DNA from 2 places in the Streptomyces sp. TG1A-8 genome. Region 2 is predicted to be linked to the other one. Evidence: riboswitches for the same ligand, from Rfam matches in the RefSeq annotation. Region 2 holds a riboswitch; the other holds the start of a gene.
What was found. A riboswitch is a leader RNA that binds a small molecule or an ion and turns the genes downstream of it on or off. The one in region 2 is predicted to bind cobalamin.

Region 1: linked by a shared signal. The riboswitch ahead of QQY24_RS10290 (ribonucleoside-diphosphate reductase subunit alpha) and the one ahead of QQY24_RS15340 (HoxN/HupN/NixA family nickel/cobalt transporter) in region 2 are both predicted to bind cobalamin.

The regions. Positions count from the first base shown of each region.
Region 1 covers NZ_JASTLB010000001.1:2,454,835-2,466,163, reverse strand. Annotated here, with positions in the region: gene QQY24_RS10320 (sigma-70 family RNA polymerase sigma factor) at 11-718, shown strand; gene rsrA (mycothiol system anti-sigma-R factor) at 715-1,017, shown strand; gene QQY24_RS10310 (hypothetical protein) at 1,547-2,551, shown strand; gene def (peptide deformylase) at 2,676-3,326, shown strand; gene QQY24_RS10300 (GlxA family transcriptional regulator) at 3,602-4,564, opposite strand; gene QQY24_RS10295 (ribonucleotide-diphosphate reductase subunit beta) at 4,825-5,781, opposite strand; gene QQY24_RS10290 (ribonucleoside-diphosphate reductase subunit alpha) at 5,838-8,210, opposite strand; cobalamin riboswitch at 8,335-8,466, opposite strand; gene mctP (monocarboxylate uptake permease MctP) at 8,769-10,379, opposite strand; gene QQY24_RS10280 (DUF3311 domain-containing protein) at 10,376-10,639, opposite strand; gene QQY24_RS10275 (GntR family transcriptional regulator) at 10,776-11,329, opposite strand, start outside.
Region 2 covers NZ_JASTLB010000001.1:3,541,099-3,552,427, forward strand. Annotated here, with positions in the region: gene QQY24_RS15300 (molybdopterin-dependent oxidoreductase) at 1-318, opposite strand, end outside; gene QQY24_RS15305 (hypothetical protein) at 497-1,810, shown strand; gene QQY24_RS15310 (MIP/aquaporin family protein) at 1,886-2,842, opposite strand; gene QQY24_RS15315 (SDR family NAD(P)-dependent oxidoreductase) at 2,929-3,594, opposite strand; gene QQY24_RS15320 (DUF6445 family protein) at 3,713-4,399, opposite strand; gene QQY24_RS15325 (DUF4142 domain-containing protein) at 4,803-5,549, shown strand; gene QQY24_RS15330 (glycoside hydrolase family 13 protein) at 5,557-7,203, opposite strand; gene QQY24_RS15335 (metalloregulator ArsR/SmtB family transcription factor) at 7,418-7,762, opposite strand; cobalamin riboswitch at 7,841-8,040, shown strand; partial or broken gene QQY24_RS15340 (HoxN/HupN/NixA family nickel/cobalt transporter) at 8,038-9,166, shown strand; gene QQY24_RS15345 (hypothetical protein) at 9,473-10,282, shown strand; gene QQY24_RS15350 (hypothetical protein) at 10,420-10,626, shown strand; gene QQY24_RS15355 (hypothetical protein) at 10,713-11,329, opposite strand, start outside.

The sequences.
Region 1 (11,329 bases), 1.1 Mb from region 2:
ATTTGAGGAGGTGGGTCCGGTCACTGGGACCGACGCAGGGACCGACGACGGCCAGGCGGAGCTGCCCGAGGGCCAGGGCGCGGGAGCGGAGGCGGACACGCGGGCGTCCGCCGAGTCGAGCGCGGAGCGCAGCGCGCGCTTCGAGCGGGACGCGCTCGAATTCCTCGACCAGATGTACTCGGCCGCGCTGCGCATGACGCGCAACCCGGCCGACGCCGAGGACCTGGTGCAGGAGACGTACGCCAAGGCGTACGCGTCCTTCCACCAGTTCCGCGAGGGCACCAACCTCAAGGCGTGGCTGTACCGGATCCTCACCAACACCTTCATCAACTCGTACCGCAAGAAGCAGCGCGAACCCCAGCGCAGCGCGGCCGAGGAGATCGAGGACTGGCAGCTCGCCCGTGCCGAGTCGCACATGTCGACCGGTCTGCGCTCCGCGGAGTCGCAGGCGCTCGACCACCTGCCCGACTCGGACGTGAAGACGGCGCTCCAGACGATCCCCGAGGAGTTCCGCATCGCCGTCTACCTCGCGGACGTGGAGGGCTTTGCCTACAAGGAGATCGCGGACATCATGGGGACACCCATCGGTACGGTGATGTCCCGGCTGCACCGGGGCCGCCGTCAGCTGCGCGGCATGCTGGAGGACTACGCCCGCGAGCGCGGACTGGTCCCCGCCGGCGCCGGAGAGGCGAACGAAGCGAAAGGCTCGGGCTCATGAGCTGCGGAGAGCCGCACGAGACGGACTGCAGTGAGGTCCTGGACCACCTGTACGAGTTCCTCGACAGCGAGATGCCGGACGTCGACCGCGACAAGTTCCAGCACCACTTCGAGGAATGCTCGCCGTGCCTGGAGAAGTACGGCCTGGAGCAGGCCGTGAAGAAGCTGGTCAAGCGGTGCTGTGGCCATGACGACGTGCCCGCCGACCTGCGGGCCAAGGTGATGGGGCGGATCGAGCTGATCCGCTCCGGGCACACCGTGCCCGAGCACGACGTGACCGTCACCACGCGGGAGAGCTGACCCCCTCCGACGGTCACCCGGCCGTGCCGGCCCGCCGGTCACGGGCCCCGGCCCCCGGCAGCCGTCCAGGGCTGCCGACCCGGACCGACGGGCCCGGGCGGCGCCCGCGGAGCCGCAGCGCCGCGCGGGCACCCGCTTCGGCCCCCCCTCTCCCTTCCCCCGCCCCCCTCCGCGGTCGCCGCGTTCGTCCGGACCCTGCGCCGCGGCAGGGGCCGGCGCCCGGTCGTCACGGCCGGCGAGCCGCCGTGCGGCCCGGGAACGCCCGTGAGGAGAAGGCGCGGGACACCGGGCCCGGCGCCCGCCGCGCGCGCTGGAGGAACTGCGCCCGGCCACCGGCGTGGACTGCGCTCCCGGGATCGTGGAGGCGCCGGCCCGGGTGTCCGCCACGGGACTGTCTGACCCCGCCCCGACGGGGTAACCCATGGGTAATGAGCGCCCGTCCTGGCGTACGTGGTTGGATGCCAGGGAGAGGGTGTCCGGGGGCACAGGCCAGCCCACTGTGCGGAACTGGAACTGGCAGGCGGGAATCGTGAGGATCTTCGGCAAGGGACGGCACCGGCCCTCCGCCTCCTGGCGGCAGGCCACGGACCGCGCGTTCACGCTCATCGGCGACGGCCGGTACGAGGACGCGGGCGAACTGCTGACCCGCGCCGCCGACCTGGAACCCTGGCTGGCGGAGTCCTGGTTCAACCTCGCCCTGCTGCACAAGTTCCGGCACGACTGGGAGCAGGCCCGCGCCGCCGGACTGCGCGCCGTGGCCCTCCTCGACCGGGGGACCGGCGCCCCCGACTGGTGGAACGTCGGCATCGCCGCCACCGCCCTGCAGGACTGGCCGCTGGCCCGCCGCGCCTGGCAGGCCTACGGGCTGAGGGTGCCCGGCGGCGCCTGCCGGCCCCGGGCCGGGACGGGCGCCGCCTCCGGCGAGCCGCTCGGCATGGAGCTGGGCAGCGCGGCCGTACGGCTGTCCCCGGAGGGGGAGGCCGAGGTCGTGTGGGGCCGCCGGCTGGACCCGGCGCGGATCGAGGTGCTGTCCATCCCGCTGCCCTCGTCCGGGCGGCGCTGGGGCGAGGTCGTGCTGCACGACGGGGTCCCGCACGGTGAGCGCACGACGTCCGACGGGCACGCCTTCCCGGTCTTCGACGAGATCGAGCTATGGGCCCCCTCACCCGTGCCCACCTGGGTGGTGCTGCTGGAGGCGGCCACCGAGGCCGACCGGGACGCCCTGGAACAGCTCGCCTCCGACGCGGGGTTCGCCGCGGAGGACTGGTCCTCTTCCGTGCGGCTGCTGTGCCGGATGTGCTCCGAGTCGCGCATGCCGTCCGACGAGGGCGACGGCGTGCACCTGGACCCGCACGACCACAGCGAGCCGGGACACCCCGGGCCGCTGGGCCACCGCACGGACGGGCAGCTGTGGGTGCCGGAGCGGGAGTGCGGGGTGGCGGCGCCGGCCTCGCTGGTCCGGGAGCTGCTGGACGGGTGGGTCGCGGACAGTCCGGACTCCCGGGACTGGCGGGACCTGGAGGAGGTCTGCTGAGGCCCGCTCGCCGCCGTGGCTCCCGCGCGGCCGGTCGTGCGGTTCCCCGCGCCCCCTCGGGGCCGCGGCACCCGTAGGCTGTAGCAGCATCATCACCCGGTTCTGAGGAAGGCATACGTCGGTCATGGCGCAGCAGGACACCGATCAGCAGCACGCGGGCGTGCTCCCCGTCGACGACGAGGGCTACGTCGTCGACACGGAGGACTGCGAGGAGCGCGAGAAGGCCTGGCGCGAGCGCGGCACCTCGCGGCCGATCACGGTCGTCGGCAACCCGGTCCTGCACAAGGAGTGCGAGGACGTCACCGAGTTCGGCGAGGAACTGGACCGGCTGGTCGCGGACATGTTCGCCAGCCAGCGCACCGCCGAGGGCGTGGGCCTGGCCGCCAACCAGATCGGGGTCGACCTGAAGGTCTTCGTCTACGACTGCCCCGACGACGAGGGCGTCCGGCACGTCGGCGTGGTCTGCAACCCCAGGCTGGTCGAACTGCCCGCCGACAGGCGCCGGCTGGACGACAGCAACGAGGGCTGCCTGTCCGTGCCGACGGCGTACGCACCGCTCGCGCGCCCGGACTACGCCGAGGTGACCGGCCAGGACGAGAAGGGCAACCCGATCAGGGTCCGCGGCACCGGTTACTTCGCCCGCTGCCTGCAGCACGAGACGGACCACCTGTACGGACACCTCTACATCGACCGCCTGTCCAAGCGCGAACGCAAGGACGCCCTGCGGCAGATGGCCGAGAACGAGCCGCGCTACCCCGTGGTCCCGAACGACTGAGACCCGCGCCGGAGCGGTCACGACGCGCTCCGGTGCCGGCCCGCGGCGCCCCGCCGGGATCCCTCCCGGTGGGGCGCCGTTCATCTCCGTTCCCACGGCGACCGGTTGTGGTGCCGAACGAGACGGGCGCGGGGACACGCGACGGCGCGCGTCCGGCACGGAGGGGTGCGCGCCGCCCTGCGGCCGAGGGGGGAGCGCTCGTGCACGCTTCCCCGCACGGGCTGGTGCTGAAGCCCGTGCTCCGGTGGGCGGGGCCCGCCGGCACCGGCGCGCGCTCAGGCGGCCCGGGGGCCGCGGAACGCGCGCCGGTAGCCGTTCGGGGTGGTGCCCAGCGCGCGGACGAACTGGTGGCGCAGCGCGGCCGCGGTGCCGAACCCGGTGCGCGCGGCGATCGCGTCCATGGTCTCGTCGGTGCCCTCCAGCAGCTCCTGCGCCAGCAGCACCCGCTGGCGCAGGATCCAGCGGTACGGCGTGGTTCCGGTCTCCTGCTGGAAGCGGCGCGCGAAGGTGCGCGGCGCCATGTGGGCGCGGGCGGCGAGCTGTTCGACGGTGACCTCCTGGTCCAGGTGCTCCTCCATCCACACCAGCACCTCTCCCACGGTGTCGCAGGACGCCCTCGGCAGCGGCCGTTCGACGTACTGCGCCTGGCCGCCGTCCCGGTGCGGCGGCACCACCATCCGCCGGGCGATCTTGTTGGCGACCTCCGGGCCCTGTTCCTTGCGGACCAGGTGCAGGCAGGCGTCGATGCCGGCCGCGGTGCCGGCGGAGGTGATCACCGGGTCCGCGTCGACGTAGAGCACGTCCGGCTCGACGGTCAGCCGCGGATGGCGCCGGGCGAGCTGCTCGACGTGGTGCCAGTGCACCGCGCACCGCCGCCCGTCCAGCAGCCCGGCGGCGGCCAGCACGAACACCCCGGAGCAGACGCTGAGCACCCGGGCACCGCGGTCGACGGCCCGCCGCAGGGCGTCCAGCAGCTCCTCGGGGTACTCCCGCTCCGCGTAACCGTCGCCGGCCGGCACGGCTATCAGGTCGGCCTCCTCCAGCCGTTCCAGGCCGTACGGCGTCGACACCGTGAACCCGCAGTGGGTGCCCAGGGCGGGGCCCTCGGCGGAGACCACGGCGAAGTCGTACACCGGCAGGCCCTCGTCGCTGCGGTCGATCCCGAACACCTCGCAGACCACGCCCAGTTCGAAGGGGTGCGCTCCGTCCAGCAGCACGGCGGCCACGTTCTTCAGCATGCTGCCAGTGTGCCGCACCACTGGCAGTAAATCGAGGTGGTACGGCAGTCCTGCCACTCCCGGACAGGACCGTCCGGCGCGACAGTGGTGTCCATGAACGGAAACCAGATCGAAGGCCTGATCGGCATGCTCGTCACGTTCGGCATCCTGGTCCTCCTGGCCCTCCCGTCCGTGCTCGGTGCCCTGCGCGACAGGCGCGTGGACCGGCGGATAAGGGAGGCCCAGGAGGCCCGGGCGGCATCACCCGAAGGCGGTGGGGATCAGAAGTCCTCGTCCAGGTCGACGGTGCCCTCCACCGCCACCTGGTACGCCGAGGGACGCCGCTCGAAAAAGTTGGTCAGCTCCTGAACGCCCTGCAGCTCCATGAAGGCGAACGGGTTCTCCGAGCCGTACACCGGGGCGAAGCCCAGGCGCGTGAGGCGCTGGTCGGCGACGCACTCCAGGTACTGCCGCATCGACTCGGTGTTCATGCCCGGCAGGCCGTCACCGCACAGGTCGCGCGCGAACCGCAGCTCGGCCTCGACGGCCTCCCGGAGCATGTCGGTGACCTGCTGCCGGAGCCGGTCGTCGAAGAGGTCCGGCTCCTCCTTGCGGACAGTGTCGACCACGTCGAAGGCGAAGGACATGTGCATGGTCTCGTCGCGGAACACCCAGTTGGTGCCCGTGGCCAGACCGTGCAGCAGGCCCCGGCTGCGGAACCAGTAGACGTACGCGAAGGCGCCGTAGAAGAACAACCCCTCGATGCACGCCGCGAAGCAGATCAGGTTCAGCAGGAAGCGGCGCCGGTCCGCCTTCGTCTCCAGGCGTTCCAGCTTCTCGACCTCGTTGATCCACCGGAAGCAGAACCCGGCCTTCTCGCGGATCGACGGGATGTTCTCGACGGCCGCGAAGGCGGCGGCGCGGTCGTCCGGGTCGGGCAGGTAGGTGTCCAGCAGCGTCAGGTAGAACTGGACGTGCACGGCCTCCTCGAACAGCTGGCGCGACAGGTACAGGCGCGCCTCCGGGGAGTTGATGTGCTTGTAGAGGGTCAGCACCAGGTTGTTCGCGACGATCGAGTCGCCCGTCGCGAAGAAGGCCACCAGGCGGCCGATCAGGTGCTGCTCGGCCGGCGTCAGCCGGGCGAGGTCGGCGACGTCCGAGTGGAGGTCGACCTCCTCGACGGTCCAGGTGTTCTTGATGGCGTCCCGGTAGCGCTCGTAGAAGTCCGGGTAGCGCATCGGGCGCAGGGTCAGTTCGAAGCCCGGGTCGAGCAGGCGGGCGGTACGGGTGGTCGTCACTGGCAGGCCTCGCAGGACTCGGGGTTTTCCAGGGAGCAGACGACGGCCTCGGGGTCGGCCGCCGGCCGGGCGGGGGCGGCGGCCTGCGCCCGGGCCGCACGGGCGATCCGCGTCGCCGGGCGCGAGCGCAGGTAGTACGTCGTCTTCAGGCCCGACTTCCAGGCGTAGGCGTACATCGAGGAGAGCTTGCCGATGGTCGGCGTCTCCAGGAACAGGTTCAGGGACTGGGCCTGGTCCAGGAACGGCGTGCGGGCCGCGGCCATGTCGATCAGGCCGCGCTGCGGGATCTCCCACGCCGTGCGGTACAGCCGGCGCACGTCCTCGGGGATCCGGGCGAGGTCCTGCACCGAGCCGCCCGAGTCGCGCAGCGCCTCACGGGTGTGCGCGTCCCACACGCCCAGATCCTTGAGGTCCTGCACGAGGTACGAGTTGACCTGGAGGAACTCACCGGACAGCGTCTCGCGCTTGAACAGGTTGGAGACCTGCGGCTCGATGCACTCGTAGACCCCCGCGATGGAGGCGATGGTGGCGGTCGGCGCGATGGCCAGGAGCAGGGAGTTGCGCAGGCCGACCGAGGCGATCCGCTCGCGCAGCGCGGCCCAGCGCTCGGGCCAGGCGAACGCGACGCCGTAGTGGTCGGGGTGCAGGACGCCCCGGGCCGTACGGGTCTTCTCCCAGGCCGGCAGCGGGCCGCCGCGCTCGGCGAGGTCGGCGGAGGCCTCGTACGCGGCGAGCATGATCCGCTCGGCGATCCGCGTCGACAGGGCCCTGGCCCCGGGGGAGTCGAAGGGCAGGCGCAGCTTGAAGAAGACGTCCTGCAGGCCCATCACGCCCAGGCCCACCGGGCGCCACCTGGCGTTGGAGCGGCCCGCCTGCTCGGTCGGGTAGAAGTTGACGTCGATGACGCGGTCCAGGAAGGTGACCGCCGTGCGGACCGTCTCGTCCAGCCGCTCCCAGTCGATGCCGTCGCCGGTGACGAAGGCGCCCAGGTTCACGGACCCCAGGTTGCAGACCGCCGTCTCCCCGTCGTCCGTGACCTCCAGGATCTCGGTGCACAGGTTGGAGGAGTGGACGACGTGGCCCGACTCGGCGGTCTGGTTGGCGGTGCGGTTGGCGGCGTCCTTGAAGGTCATCCAGCCGTTGCCGGTCTGCGCCAGGGTGCGCATCATGCGGCCGTACAGGTCGCGGGCCGGGAGGGTCTTCCTCGCGAGGCCCGCGCGCTCGGCGGCGCGGTAGGCGGCGTCGAACTCCTCGCCCCACAGGTCCACCAGTTCCGGCACGTCCGAGGGGGAGAACAGCGACCACGGCGCGTCGGCGCCGACCCGGCGCATGAACTCGTCGGGGACCCAGTGCGCGAGGTTCAGGTTGTGCGTGCGGCGGGCGTCCTCACCGGTGTTGTCGCGCAGCTCCAGGAACTCCTCGATGTCGGAGTGCCAGGTCTCCAGGTACACCGCGGCGGCGCCCTTGCGCCGGCCGCCCTGGTTCACGGCGGCCACCGAGGCGTCCAGGGTCTTCAGGAACGGGACGATGCCGTTGGAGTGCCCGTTGGTGCCGCGGATCAGCGAACCGCGCGAGCGGATGCGGGAGTAGGACAGTCCGATGCCGCCGGCGTGCTTGGAGAGCCGGGCGACCTGGTGGTACCGGTCGTAGAGGGAGTCCAGCCGGTCCAGCGGGGAGTCCAGGAGGTAGCAGGACGACATCTGGGGGTGCCGGGTGCCGGAGTTGAAGAGCGTGGGGGAGGAGGGGAGGTAGTCGAGGCGGCTCATGAGCGTGTAGAGCGCGGCGACCTCGTCGACGGAGCGCGCGGTGTCGTCCTCGGCGAGGCCGGCGGCGACGCGCAGCATGAAGTGCTGGGGCGTCTCGACGACCTTGCGGGTGATCGGGTGCCGCAGCAGGTAGCGGCTGTGCAGGGTGCGCAGGCCGAAGTAGCCGAAGCGGTCGTCGGCGTGCGGGTCGACCAGCGCGTCCAGCCGGGCCGCGTGCAGTCGTACGAACGCGGCCGTGCGGTCGGCGATGAGGCCTTCGCGGTGCCCGACGGCGACGGACCGCGCGAAGCCGGTGACGCCCTGCGAGGCGGCCTCCGCGCGGATGGCGAGGGTCAGCAGGCGGGCGGCCAGCTTCGAGTAGGCCGGGTCCTCGGGGATCAGGCCGGCGGCCACCTCCGTGGCCAGCTCGCGCAGCTCCGCCCCGTCGGCCCGCGCGGACCGGCCGCGCAGCGCGGCGGCGGCGACCCGGCCGGGGTCGGCGTCGGGGAGGTCGGCGGTCAGTTCGGTCAGGGTCCGCAGCAGTGCGGCACCGGGGCCGTCGGTCTCCACCGGAACCCCGGTCGCCCGGGTGGCTGAAGCCGGATCGGCTGGCGCGATGGTCACGTGGGGGCTCTCCCTCGCTCGGCGCCGGGGCCAGGCGGAGGGCAGGAGGGAGCACGAGCGCGCACGGCGCCGCGTCCACCGGCCCACTCCACGAGGCCCGGACGTCTCAGGGCACCCGGACCGGACGGCCGGGTGCGCTGCCGGCAGGTCCTCGGACTGGACGGGCGTGCGGGAACACGCGGGTACACCGTTGCGGGACAGTTCCGGATTCACACCGGATTCCCCTGCGGCGACAGCGAGCATGAGCATACATCTAGTGCCGGGGCGCCGCGTCACCCCCAGATGTTGTGTCTGTTTGTGTGTCACGGTGGCTTCAGAGGGTCAGCTCGCGGGCGGGCGGGCGGATGCCGCCGGCCCGCGGGAGCGGGTCCCGGGCGCGTTCGGCGGCGTGCGCGGCGCGCCGGGCCGACGGGACGGGGCACGCGGCCCCGGGTGTCCCGGGCGCGGCGCCCGGCGGCCGCCCGCGCCGGATGGCGGGGGCCGCGGGGCGGGCGGACACGACGGCGGGCCGCCGGTGTCCTGCTTTCCGGCGGCCCGCCGCGGGTGGTTCGGGTGGGGTCAGTGCACGTTGCCCGCGGTGACCGGCGGAAGCTCCGACCGGACGCCCGGGTCGCCGGAGTCCGCCGTGTAGTCGGCGGGGCTGGTCTCGTCGACGCCCTCGGGGGCCTTGACGGCCCGGAGGACGAGGGTGAGGACCGCGGAGACGAGGACGTTCAGGACGAAGGCGGTGAGGCCGATGTAGCCGATCTCGCCGATGCCCGGGATCTCCTTCGCCGAGCCGCCGAAGTGCTTCTGCGTGGGCGAGGCCACCCCGTAGGCGGCGACCGTGCCGTACACCATGCCGACGGCCCAGCCGGCGAGCAGCGCCCAGCGGTGGAACCAGCGGGTGAACAGGCCTCCGACCAGGGCCGGGAAGGTCTGCAGGATCCAGATGCCGCCCAGCAACTGGAAGTTGATGGCGACCGTCTTGTCCATGGTGAGGACGAAGACCAGCGCGCCGACCTTCACCAGCAGGGACACGATCTTGGAGACCCGGGTCTCCTCCTTCGCCGTCGCGTCCGGCTTGATGAAGTCCTTGTAGATGTTGCGGGTGAAGAGGTTGGCCGCCGCGATGGACATGATGGCCGCGGGGACCAGGGCGCCGATGCCGATGGCCGCGAAGGCCACGCCCGCGAACCAGTCCGGGAACATGTTCTCGAACAGCTGCGGGATGGCGAGCTGCCCGTTGGCGACCTTCACCCCGGCCGCGATCGCCATGAAGCCCAGGAGCGCCAGCAGGCCCAGCATGAGGGAGTACAGCGGCAGGATCGTGGTGTTGCGGCGGATCACCTCACGGCTCCTGGACGACAGGGTCGCGGTGATCGAGTGCGGGTACATGAACAGCGCCAGGGCCGAGCCGAGCGCCAGCGTGGCGTACGTCCACTGGCCCGCCGGGGCCGGCACGACACCGCCCACGCCCGTCGTGGTGAACTTCTCGCCCGCCTTGGCGAAGACGTCGTCGAACCCGCCCAGCTTGATCGGGATGTAGATGATCGCCACCGCGATGACGATGTAGATCAGGGCGTCCTTGACGAACGCGATCAGGGCGGGGGCGCGCAGGCCCGAGGAGTAGGTGTACGCCGCCAGCACGCCGAAGGCGATCAGCAGCGGCAGGTCCTTCACGAACCAGTTGGTGTCCTCGCCGCCGCCCACGCCCATGACGTCCAGCACCGACTGGATGCCCACCAGTTGCAGCGCGATGTACGGCATGGTCGCGAGGATGCCGGTCAGCGCCACCGCCAGGGACAGGCTCTTGGAGCCGAACCGCCCGCGCACGAAGTCGGAGGTCGTCACGTAGCCGTGGCGGTGCGAGACCGACCACAGGCGGGGCAGGAAGGTGAAGATCAGCGGGTACACCAGGATCGTGTACGGCACCGCGAAGAAGCCCGACGCGCCGGCCGCGTAGATTGCCGCCGGCACGGCCACGAAGGTGTACGCCGTGTACAGGTCACCACCGAGCAGGAACCAGGTGATCCAGGTGCCGAACGACCGGCCGCCCAGGCCCCACTCGTCCAGGGAGTGCTCGTTCTCGGCCCGGCGCCAGCGGGCGGCCAGGAAGCCCACGACCGTCACGGCCAGGAAGAAGAAGACGAAGACGCCGAGGGCGACGCCGTTGACGCCGTCCTTCACCGCGCGTCACCCCCCTTCCCGGAGGTGCGGGAGCGCTGGTCGCGCTGCCAGAGCTGGTACGCGAGCATCGTGAGCGCGGTGGAGATCAGCACCCAGAGCATCTGGTACCAGTAGAAGAACGGGATGCCGATGAACCCGGGCCCGGTCTTGGCGTAGGAGCCGACCCACAGCATCGCCACGAAGGGTGCGACGAGACACAGGCCGATGATCACGCGGACCGGTGTCACCACCGGTGGTCTCACTTCTGGTGTTCCGGACATCCCACGGCTCCGTCCCCTGGTTGATCTGCGGTGCAATGCGCAGGCAATCTAGGTGACGGTGTCCCGGGAGCGGAAGACCTGGTCCGCATATCGGTATGCGGATTTCCGGGGCGGCCGTGCGCGGGGCGGCCCCGGCTCACTCCACCGGGCGCTTGAGGCGCGCGACGAACTTGTACCGGTCGCCCCGGTACACCGACCGCACCCACTCCACCGGCTTGCCCTCGCGGTCCAGGGAGTGGCGGGAGAGCATCAGCATCGGCAGGCCCACGTCGGTGCCGAGCAGGCCCGCCTCCCGCGGGGTGGCCAAGGAGGTCTCGATGATCTCCTCGGCCTCGGCGAGGTGGACGTCGTAGACCTCGGCGAGCGCGGTGTAGAGCGACGTGTACTTCACGAGCGACCTGCGCAGGGCCGGGAAGCGCTTGGCCGAGAGGTGGGTGGTCTCGATGGCCATCGGCTCCCCGTTGGCCATGCGCAGCCGCTCGATGCGCAGCACGCGCCCGCCGGTCGTGATGTCGAGCAGCTCGGCCAGCCGGTCGTCGGCGGTGACGTACCCGACGTCCAGCAGCTGGGAGGTGGGCTCCAGGCCCTGGGCGCGCATGTCCTCGGTGTAGGAGGTGAGCTGGAGCGACTGGGACACCTTCGGCTTGGCGACGAAGGTGCCCTTGCCCTGGATCCGTTCGAGCCGGCCCT
Region 2 (11,329 bases):
CACCGACCACAGCTTGGCCAGTAGGACCGGGACCAGGGCGACGCCCAGGGTCACGTGCGCGCCCTGGGTGAGCCGGTACAGCCACACCGGCCCGGTCGGCCAGGCGAAGAGGTAGAAGCCGAGGATCCCCTTGTCCGGGGTCTTGTCGTTCACCGGGGACAGGTCCGGGTTGTAGGCCGCGTAGGACACCAGGCCGGTCACGAACAGCACGGTGACGCCGCCGAGCAGGACGAGGCCGAGGACCGAGGTGAACCGGACGCCGCGCAGCGGGCTGCGCCAGGAGCCGGGAGAGCCGGGAAGCCGGCAGTGGTCGCGCATGTCCCGACGGTAGGCCGCCGCACGGCCCGGAAGGCGTCCGTGACCCATGACGAAACGCTGACGTCGGCCCCGTGCGCGGCCCGGACGCGCCCGCCCGGCCTAGCGTGCCGCTGTGACCCCCTCCCGCCCCGCCCCGACCCGCCCCCGGCCCGGTTCCCGCCCCGGCGTTCCCCGCCCGGTGCGCCGCGACCTGTACGCCGCCGGCGCCGCCGCCCTGCTCGTGACGGCGGCCGTGCTCATCGGCCGCCGTGTGCAGGACACCCGGCACACCCTGTTCGTGCACTGGCCGCCGCTGCTGGCCGAGTGGGACCCGCACGTGGGCCCGGGCACCCCCGCCGCCGTCCTGCTCGCCGCGGCCGGGGCGGCCCAGGGCCCGGCGCTGGCCGCCCGGCTGCCGTGGCGGGCCCTGCTCGCCGCGGCGTGGGCCGCGTCCACCGGCTGGATCCTCTCCCTCGCCCTGGTCGACGGCTGGCACCGGGGCGTCGCCGCCCGACTGACCACCCGCAACGAGTACCTGCGGGCCGTGGGCCGCTTCCACGACGTCCCGGCCGCCCTGCGCGACTTCGGCCACCACATCGTCAGCGGCACCCCCGACCCCTGGCCGGCCCACGTCGCCGGCCACCCCCCGGCCGCCACGCTCACCTTCGTGCTCCTGGACCGCGCCGGACTGCGCGGCGGCGGCTGGGCCGGAACGTGGTGCGTCGTGCTCGGGGCGTCCGCCTGCGTGGCCGTGCTGATCGCGCTGCGCGCGCTGACGGACGAGACCCTGGCCCGCCGGGCGGCCCCCTTCCTGGTGCTGAGCCCGGCCGCGGTCTGGCTCGGCACCTCCGCGGACGCCTACTTCGCGGCGTGCGCCGCCTGGTCCCTGGCCCTGCTCGCGCTCGCGGTCACCGGACGCTCCCCGGCCCGGGCCGTCCCGGCCGGCCTCCTGTTCGGCCTGACCTGCTACCTGTCCTACGGCCTCGTGCTCATCGCCCTGATGGGCGCGGCGGTGCTGCTGCTGGGCCGGACCGCGCTGCGCGAACGCCCCCTGCTGCTGCCGGCCCTGCTCGCCGGTGCCGCCGCCGTGCCCCTGGCGTTCACGCTCGCCGGCTTCAACTGGTGGACGGCGTACCACCTGCTGGTGACCCGTTATTACCAGGGCGTCGGCGGCGTCCGCCCCTACACCTACTGGGTGTGGGCCAACCTCGCCTGCGCGGCCGTCATCACCGGCCCGGCGACGGCGGCGGGCCTGCGCCGCACCGGCACCGCGCTCGCCCACCGCACCGGTCCGGCCGGCACCCGCCTGGCCGTGCTGGTGTCCGCCACCCTGCTGGCCCTGCTGGCCGCCGACCTGTCGGGGATGAGCAAGGCGGAGACGGAACGCATCTGGCTGCCCTTCGCCCTGTGGCTGCTGCCGGCCTGCGCCCGCCTCCCGCACCCCCGTCCCTGGCTGGCCGCCCAGGCGGTCCTCGCCCTGCTGCTCAACCACCTGCTGCTGACCGGCTGGTGACCGGCCGGCGGCCGTCCGCGGGCCATGGGCCGGCGGCCCGCTCCGCCGCCGGCCCGCAGCACGGGGTGCGCCGCCCTAGAACTCCTCGTCCTTGTCCACCGTGCGCACCGGCCGGGTGCGGCCCGGCTCGGGCAGTTCGTTCGTCTGGGAGCGCACGTGCAGGACGTCCCCGATGAACAGGTCGTAGACGAGGACGCCGATGACCCCGCCGATCAGCGGCCCGACGATGGGGATCCACCAGTAGGCGCTGAACGCCCCGGACACGCTTCCGGGGAACGCGAGGCTGTCCCAGCCCGCCGCGTAGGTGAGCAGGCGCGGCCCGAAGTCACGGGCCGGGTTGATGGCGTAGCCCGCGTTCGCGCCGTAGGACATGCCGATCGCGGCGACGGCGAAGCCCACCAGCAGCGGGCCGAGGTTCGCCTTCACGGCCTGGTTGCGCAGGTCGATGAGGGCGACGACCAGCATGACCAGGAAGGCCGTACCGACGATCTGGTCGATCAGCGGCCCCCAGACGCCGCCGTGGAAGTACGGCGCGGGGAAGGTCGCGAAGATGGAGAACGAGGCGAGCGTGTGCCCGTTCGTCTTGGGCCCCTTCATGGCGCCGTCGAAGGCGCTGATCGCGTTGTGGTAGACCAGGTAGACCAGCGCGGCCCCGGTGAACGCGCCGACCACCTGCGCGAACATGTACGGCAGTACCTTGGCCCAGGAGAAGCCGCGGCGCACGGCCATGGCCAGGGTCACGGCCGGGTTCAGGTGGGCGCCGCTGACACCGCCGGCCACATAGATGCCGAAGACGACGGCCATTGCCCAGCCCCAGGTGATCAGCAGCCAGTCGCCGGCCGCCAGGAAGATCGTCGTGGGGGTGGCGGCGCGGCCCGAGCCGGGCAGCGCGGCGACCGCCATCGCCACGACACCGCAGCCGAAGGAGATGAGGACGAAGGTCCCGAGGAACTCGGCCAGGCACTCGCCCAGCAGACCTCCCCGGCTACGCAGCCGGGAGGACTTGACCAGCGGGGGTACATCGACAGCCATGGAGGCCCCCTTGAAGAGAGCAATGCGGCCAACGTCACCATATTGACCCACGAACGCCCTTCACGCAGGGCGGCGCGTCCGGACGGTCAGCCGTCCAGGTCGTCGGCGTAGTGGCGGTACCCGTGCCGGTCCCGGTGCAGGCCCCACAGGGTGTCCGCGAGCACGGCCGGGTCCTTGCGCACGTGCCCCGGGGTGATGGCGCCCGGGATGATCAGCTGGGCGACGTGGACGCCCTCGCCGGCGAGGCGGTCGTGCAGCAGTCGCCCGTACGCGCTCTCCGCAGCGAACGCGACCGAGGTGCCGGCCCGCTCGGGATGGGGCACGGCCGCCGTCCCGCCGTTGACCAGCAGGATCGTGCCGCGCCCCAGCTTGCGCATGCCCGGCAGCACCTGCTGCACCGCGGCCACCGGCCCGTACACCGAGAACTCCACCGGCCCGAGCAGGTCGCGGTGCCCGGTGTCCAGTACGGGCCGCATGAAGTCCCGGTGCGGGACGGGGCTGTACTGCAGCACCTCGACGGTCCCGAGGGCGCCGGCCGCGGCCGCCAGGGCGTCCGCCAGCTCCTGCGGCCGGCGCACGTCCGCGCGGAACCCGCGCGCGGTGACACCGTCGGTGACGAGGTCCTCGACGAGGGCACCGAGCCGCGCCTCGTCCCGGGCGACGAGGGCGACGCCGTACCCCTCCCGCCCGAAGCGGCGTGCGACGGCGGCGCCCAGGCCCGGCCCGGCGCCGACGACGGCGATGGTGCTCACGGCCGCCATCCTTCCCCCACCCCGCCGCGCCCGCACCCCGCCGGCCCCCGGGAACCGGCCGGGCCGGCGCCCGGTCAGCCGGTCGCCGCGGCCCGGGCCGTCCGGACGCGGGCGCGGATCAGGCCATCCAGAAGAACACCGCCGTCATCCGCTTCTCCTCCAGGGTCCGGCCGGTGTAACCGGTGGCGCTGTGCACGAGGTTGGCGCTGTAGAGCAGCAGGCGGTTGTACCGGTGCGGGACGCGGACGTCCTCCTCGAAGGCGTCCGGGGCGACGAAGCGGGTGCCGAGGGCCTCGACGAGGTTGTTGTGCGGGGCCTGGACGACGTTGCCGCCGAGCCGGCCGCCGGGCAGGGACTGGCGGTAGAAACTGGTGCCGCAGTCCTTGGGGACGCGCGGGTTGAGGTACAGCACGGCCGCGTACCGGCACAGCGCGCGCGAGTCGGTGTGCGGGCGGGGCTCGCTCTCGCCCTCGCCGACCACCTGGACGCAGTTGTGGTTGAGGGTGCCGCCGCCGGGCGCCTGCTGCACCCACAGCTCCCGGGCCCCGGTCGCCTTCCTCACCAGCCGTTCCACCCGGTCCAGTTCACCCGGTTCCAGCCCGGGCATGGCGCGCAGGCCCGGCCAGGTCTCGGAGGTGTACGGGTGTCCCTCGACCCAGTCGTCCTTGGCCAGGCACCGCTCCCGTACGGCGTCCGCGTCCGGCAGGACGTCGTCCAGCACCCAGTAGTCGCGGCCCTTGGTGGGCTTGCGGTAGGGCAGGACGGGAAGGGCGGCGGGGATCTTGGGGGGCGGCTGTGGGGGCATGCCGCGAATCTAGGCGCGCGTCCGCCCGCCTTCTCCCGGGGATTGGTCAACCTTTCGCCAACGGCCGATCAAGGCCCGGCCGGTGACGGGCGCGCACGGCCCGGCCGGTGACGGGCGGCGGGCGGCGGGCGGCGGACCCGTGTCGGGCGGCGGGCGGCGGGCGGCGGACCCGTGACGGGCGGCGGGCGGCGGACCGGTGACGGGCGGTAGTGGAAGGCAGGCGGCAGCGGAAGGCGCCGGCGGGCGCGGAAAGCACGCGGAGGACGGAATTTTTTACCCGCGCCACCGACACAAACGGCCGCCGCGTCCGTACTGCTGTGCGTACGAACCGCCCGCGGGCGGGATCCACGACCGGGCAGGAGACACGGTGCGCTTTTCGCGGAACGCGACGGGAACCCTCTTCGTGGGCGGTGCGATGGCCCTGACCCTCGCGGCACTCGCCTACCCGGGACTGCTCGGGCTGGATACCGTCGCCGCCTCGCAGTCCCGGATCATCGCCACCACCCAGTGGGGGCCGCTCACCGAGGCCGACCGGGACTTCGTGGTGAAGGTGCGGGCGGCCGGCCTGTGGGAGTACCCGGTCGGGCAGATCGGACTGCGCAAGGGCACCAGCAAGGGCGTGATCACGGCGAGCAAGCACCTGATCGACGGCCACGCCGCGCTGGACGCCAGCTGCCGCCGGGTCGCGCCGATGCTCGGCATCACGCTGCCCAACGTGGCGAGCCCGCAGCAGGTGGGCTTCGTCGACACGCTGAAGGCGGAGAGCGGCGAGAAGTTCGACGCCGACTTCGCCAACATCCTGCGGATGACGCACGGCTCGATCTTCAACACCATCGCCAAGATCCGTTCCACCACCAAGAACTCGCTCGTGCGGGCCCTGGCGGACCAGGCCAACGACACCGTGCTCGACCACATGACGGTGATGGAGAGGACGGGCCTGGTCGACTTCGACCAGACCCTCTTCCAGCAGACCACCCCGCCCAAGCTGCCGTCCTCCGACCTGACCCCGCCGGCCCCGCCCGCCGGCCAGCCGGAGGTGGTGCTCACCCCGCCGCCGACCGCCACCTCCACCCCCCTGGACCTCAGCGGCCTCGCCGGCGGGGGCGGCGCTCCGGCGCCGGGCCCGAGTCCGAGCCCGACCGTGGGCTAGCCGGCCGCTAGCCGAGCCACACCGTGGTGTCCGGCGGCAGGGTTCCCGCCGTCGGCGGCGGGGTGCTGGCGAGCAGCACCTCGCCCGGGGGCAGCGGGACCGGCTCCGCGGTGAGGTTGGTGACGCACCGCCAGCCCGGTGCGCGGGTGAAGTCCAGCACCCCCTCGGGGGCGTGGGGCGTCCAGGCCAGCGTCTCGCCCTCCAGCAGCTTGCGGCGCAGCCGCAGGGCGGTGCGGTACAGCTCCAGGGTGGAGCCCTCGGCCCCGGACTGCGCCTCGACGGCGTACGACGCGAAGGACTCCGGCTGCGGCAGCCAGGCGGCGCCCGGCCCGAAACCGTACGACGGTCCGGCCGTCGTCCACGGCAGCGGCACCCGGCAGCCGTCGCGGCCCTTGCGGACGTGCCCGGTCTGCTCCCAGATCGGGTCCTGCAGCACCTCGGCGGGCAGGTCGGCGACCTCGGGCAGGCCGAGTTCCTCGCCCTGGTAGACGTACGACGACCCGGGCAGCGCCAGCATCAGCAGGGTTGCGGCCCGGGCCCGGCGCAGCCCGGCCTCCCGGTCGATCCGCGGGGCGCGGCCGCCGGACAGCAGCCAGGCGTCGGCGTCGGTGCCGGGCGGCAGCACCAGGCGGGAGGCGTGCCGCACCACGTCGTGGTTGGACAGCACCCAGGTCGCGGAGGCCCCGGCGGTGCGGGCGGCGGCGAGCGAGGAGGCGATGACCCCGCGCAGCTGGGCCGCGTCCCACCGGGCCTGTAGGTACTCGAAGTTGAAGGCCTGCCCCAGTTCGTCCGGGCGGGCGTACAGGGCGCGCCGGGAGTCCGGCACCCAGGCCTCGGCGACGGCGGTGCGGGGCGGGGTGTAGGCGTCGAAGACCTTGCGCCAGTCGCGGTAGATCTCGTGGACCTCGTCGCGGTCCCAGTACGGGTGGCTGCCGGGCGGGACCCGCAGCAGGGCCTCCTCACCGGTGGCGCCGGCGTCGCCGACGTCCCGCAGGGGCTCGGTGAGGTCCTTGGCCAGGCCGTGGGCGACGTCGACGCGGAAGCCGTCCACGCCCCGGTCGGACCAGAAGCGCAGGGTGGTGCGGAAGTCGGCGCGGACCTCCTCGTGGTCCCAGCTGAGGTCGGGCTGCTCGGGGGCGAACAGGTGCAGGTACCACTGGCCGTCCGGAACCCGCCGCCAGGCGCTGCCGCCGAAGACGGACTGCCAGTCGGTGGGCGGCAGTTCGCCGCGGGCGCCGCGGCCGGGGCGGAAGACGTAGCGGTCCCGGGCGGCCGAGCCGGGGCCGGCGCGCAGCGCCTCCCGGAACCAGGGGTGCTGGTGCGAGGTGTGGTTGGGGACGATGTCGACGATCACCTTCAGGCCCAGCCGGTGCGCCTCGGCGACCATGGCGTCGAAGTCGTCCAGGGTGCCCAGGCGCGGGTCCACGTCCCGGTGGTCGGCGATGTCGTAGCCGCCGTCGGCGAGTTCGGAGGGGTAGAAGGGGCTGAGCCACAGGGCGTCGACGCCCAGCGTGGCCAGGTGGTTCAGGCGCTGGGTGACACCCCGCAGGTCGCCGAGGCCGTCACCGTCGGCGTCGGCGAAGCTGCGCGGGTAGACCTGGTAGATGACGGCCTGGCGCCACCAGTCGGGGTTCCGGGACGAGAGGTCGGCCATGCGGGCTCCGTTCGGGCGGGAGGACGGCGGGCCGGCCCGTGGGGCCGACAGTACGGACTCTGTCCACATCGCCCGGAACGGGAACCTCCGGGCGGTCCGGCGGCGCAGCCCGGTGCCGGCGGCCGGCGCGCCGGGGCGCACCACCGGGCGGCGGGCGCACGCCCCCGCGGCGGGCGTGCGGCGGTGGACGCGCGGCAGCGCCGCGGTCACCGGTTCAGCAGTGCTCCAGCAGGCCCCGCAGCTCCGGGTCCACCACGCGGTACCTGACCACCCGCCCCTCCTTCTCGCCCGCCACCGCGCCCGCCGCCCGCAGCAGCCGCAGGGCCTGGGAGACGGCGGGGTCGTTCATGCCGGTCGCGACGGCCAGGTCGGAGACGGCGAGCGGACCGGTGCGGTGCAGCGCGAGCAGGAGGGCGAGCCGCTTGGGGTCGGCGAGCAGGGAGAACCGGTCGGCCCAGGCGCGTACGCGGCCCGCGTCGCCGATGGCGGCGATCGCCTCGCACACCCGGTGACCGTCGATGGTGCGACGGTCCGCTCGGTCGGCAGGCACGAGATGCATGGCGTCATCCTCGCAGGTCGGCATGTGATCTTCGATACCTGCGCGGGTACGCAGCTATGCAGGAGACCTCGCGTCCCCCTACGGTGGGCGGGCCGTGGTGTTCGGGAAGCCGGTGACGGCCCTTCGGGGTCCAGGCCGGCGCGGCCCTCGCCACTGTGATCGGGGAGTTCACGTCCCGTCCGGCAGCCGCCGGGCCACTGGTCTCACGACCGGGAAGGCAGGGACGGCGGACGCACGACCCGTCAGCCAGGAGACCGGCCACGGCATCTCACGAAGTGATCCACGAGGTGCTGGAGCGTGAACCGGATGACCCTGCCCGACCCCGCCCGTCCGTCCTTCAAGTGGCGGCGCGAGGACACCCTGAAGACCGCGGGGCTGATGGCGGTGATCACCGCCCTGCACGTCGTCGCCTTCGGCGTCCTCTTCCTCCTGGTCGTCCCCGAGCACTACCGGGTCGGTACCAAGGCCTTCGGCATCGGCCTCGGCGTCACCGCCTACACCCTCGGCATGCGGCACGCCTTCGACGCCGACCACATCGCCGCGATCGACAACACCACCCGCAAGCTGATGGCCGACGGCAAGCGGCCGGTGTCGGTCGGCTTCTGGTTCGCGCTGGGCCACTCCAGCGTGGTGGTGCTGCTGGCGCTGCTGATCGCGGGCGGCACCCGGCTGGCCGGCCGGGTCATGGACGAGGGCTCGCGCACCCACCAGGTGCTCGGCTTCATGGGCACGACGGTCTCCGGCACCTTCCTCTACCTCATCGCCGCGCTCAACCTGGTCGCCCTGGTGGGCATCCTCAGGGTGTTCCGGGCCATGCGGGCGGGCACGTACGACGAGCGGGAACTCGAACAGCACCTGGAATCCCGGGGGTTCATGAACCGGATCCTGGGCCGCCTGACGAAGTCCGTCTCCCGGCCGGGGCAGATGTTCCCGCTCGGCTTCCTCTTCGGGCTCGGCTTCGACACGGCCACCGAGGTCACGCTGATGGTGATGGCGGGCTCGGGCGCGGCGGCCGGGCTGCCGTGGTACGCGATCCTGTGCCTGCCCCTGCTCTTCGCGGCCGGGATGAGCCTGTTCGACACCCTGGACGGCACGTTCATGAACTTCGCCTACCAGTGGGCGTTCTCCCACCCGGTCCGCAAGGTCTTCTACAACCTCACCATCACCGGCCTGTCCATCGCCGTCGCCTTCTTCATCGGCACGATCGAACTGGTCGGCGTCCTGCACGACAGGCTCGACCTGCGCGACGACGTCACCGGCTGGATCGCCGGCCTGGACCTGGACCACGTCGGCTACGTCATCGTCGGCCTGTTCGTGCTGGTGTGGACGGTGGCGCTGACCTACTGGCGGGTGGCGAGGGTGGAGGAGCGGTGGGCGGTGCCGGGTCCCGCCGCCTCCGACTGAGGGGCGCCGGGCCCGGGGCCGCCCGGCCGTCCGCGGGTGCGGCGCCCCGGACCGGCCCGCGTCCGCCCCGGTCCCCGTCCGCCGGGGCCGGTGCGCGGGCGCCCCGCGGACCCCGGACCCGCCGGGATGGGAACGGCGGTCGACGACCGTCCGGCCGCGGGCCGGACCGGACCCGCCGCGCGCGGCCGGCCGGGGCTCCCCCGGCCCGCGCCCCCTCACCCGTACGGCCCGGAGCGCTGGTGGGCCGCCCCGGGCGGTGGTGCCGTGGGAGGAGGCACCCCACCGGCCCCGCCAGGAGGCACCCCGATGACCGCCGCCATATCCCCCCGTGGCCGCCGTGACCCCCGTGTCCCCCGTGTCCTCCTCCCCTGCCTCCTCGCCGCCGGCCTCCTGCCCCTCACCGGCTGCGCCGCCCTCGGTCTGGAGCACCCGGCGACCGCGCCGCACCCGCTGCCGACGGCCGACGCGTCCTCCCCCGCCCCGAAGGCGGCGGACGGGGGCGACGGTTCCGCCCTGACCGACGCGCAGGCCCGGGCCGCGCTCCTCACGGAGACCGACCTGGGCGCCCCCTGGTCGCCGACGCGCGGCGCGGCCACCTGGCGGGACGGCCTGTTGAAGGCGACCACCGCCTCCGCGGAGTGCCAGCGCCTGCTCGACGTCCTCTACACCGACGAACTCCTCGGCGCCCCCGCCCGGGTCGCCGCCGGCCTCGACGACGCCGACACCGACGCCCAGCTCCGCCACCAGATCGGCACGCGCCGCCGCGCGGACGTCGACGCCTTCCTGGCCTGGCTGCGCACGATGCCGGAGCGGTGCGCCCGGTTCACGGCCGCCACCGGGCGGGGGGCGGCCGAGGACGTGCGGGTGTCCGGGGCCCCGCTGCCGGAGGTCGGGGACGCGCGCCAGGGCCTGCGCCTCACCGTCGCCACCACCACCCCCGACGGCGCGCCGGCCCTGCTCACCCTGGACGTGGCCGCCGTCCGGGTCGGCGAGGACTCCTTCGCCCTCACCAACGGCGGCCTGGGCGACGTGCCGAACGACGCCACCCAGGCCGCCGTCCAGATCGGCGCCCTGCGTCTGGCGGAGGTGCGCAGGCAGGGCCGCGCGCAGGTCTGACGGCCGCAGACCGGACCGGGCCCCCCGCCGCCGGGCCGTGCGTCCCGGCTCGGGGGCCTCTTGCCGTCCCGGAGGGCAACCCCTAGGTTGAGCGGCGGCAAGCAGGCTCGCCGCGCCCAAGTCCGCCGGAGGTCGCCGTGCACGGACGTAGATCCGCACCAGCCGGACGTTCCACCGCCCTCCGCCCCTGTCGGCTCCGCCCGAGCGCGAGCACCGCCGCCGCGCGGGCCGTGGTCGCGGCCGTCCTGGCCGTCGCGGCCCTGGTCGCGGCGGCGAACGCGGTCCCGGCCCGGGCGGTGGACACCCCGCTCCCCGCGCCCACGGCCGCGCCCGCTCCCCGCTGAGTCCGCTCCCCGGCCCCGGGGGGGCCGACGCCGTCGCCGCACGACGCACGGCGCCCGGGAGCGCGCCGCCCCGCCGGCCGGGGCCGCTACCGCTCCTGGAGCTGCCGCAGCTGCTGCTGGACGTGGTCCAGCGCGCCCTGCCGGCGCCCCGGCACCCGCAGCCTCAGCTCCGCGAGCACGGGCCCGAGCTCACGGGCCCGCGCCGGGTCGTCGATGCGGCCCCACTGGTGGTGCGCCCGGTCCACGGCCGCCTCCACGGCGGGCGCGTCCACGGGCTGCCCGGCGGCCAGCCGGGTGCCGGCGACGGCCAGCCAGGCCCGGCAGCTGCGCGCCGGGTCCCCCGCGAACATCGCGAGGTCGGCGCGGACCTCGGCCCAGTGCAGGGCGTCCTCCGAGGCGGGCCCGTGGACCCGCACGGCCGCCTGCTCGTGGCGGGCGGCGAGCGCGTCGGCGTCGTCGTGCCGCCCGTCGCGGACGGCGGCGCTGATCGCGGCGTGCGGATCGCCCTCGGCGCGGGGCTGCGCGGTGAGCAGGACGTTCGCCGGAACCTCGTCCGCGATCCGGGCCAGCGCCTGCTGGTGCAGCTGGTCCAGCGGCGGCCGCTGCCCGCTGCGCAGCAGCGTCGCCACCGCCTTCATGTACGACGGCTCCGCGACCCCGCGCCGGCCGGGCGGGGGCGCGACCCGGCCGTAGACGTCGGTGG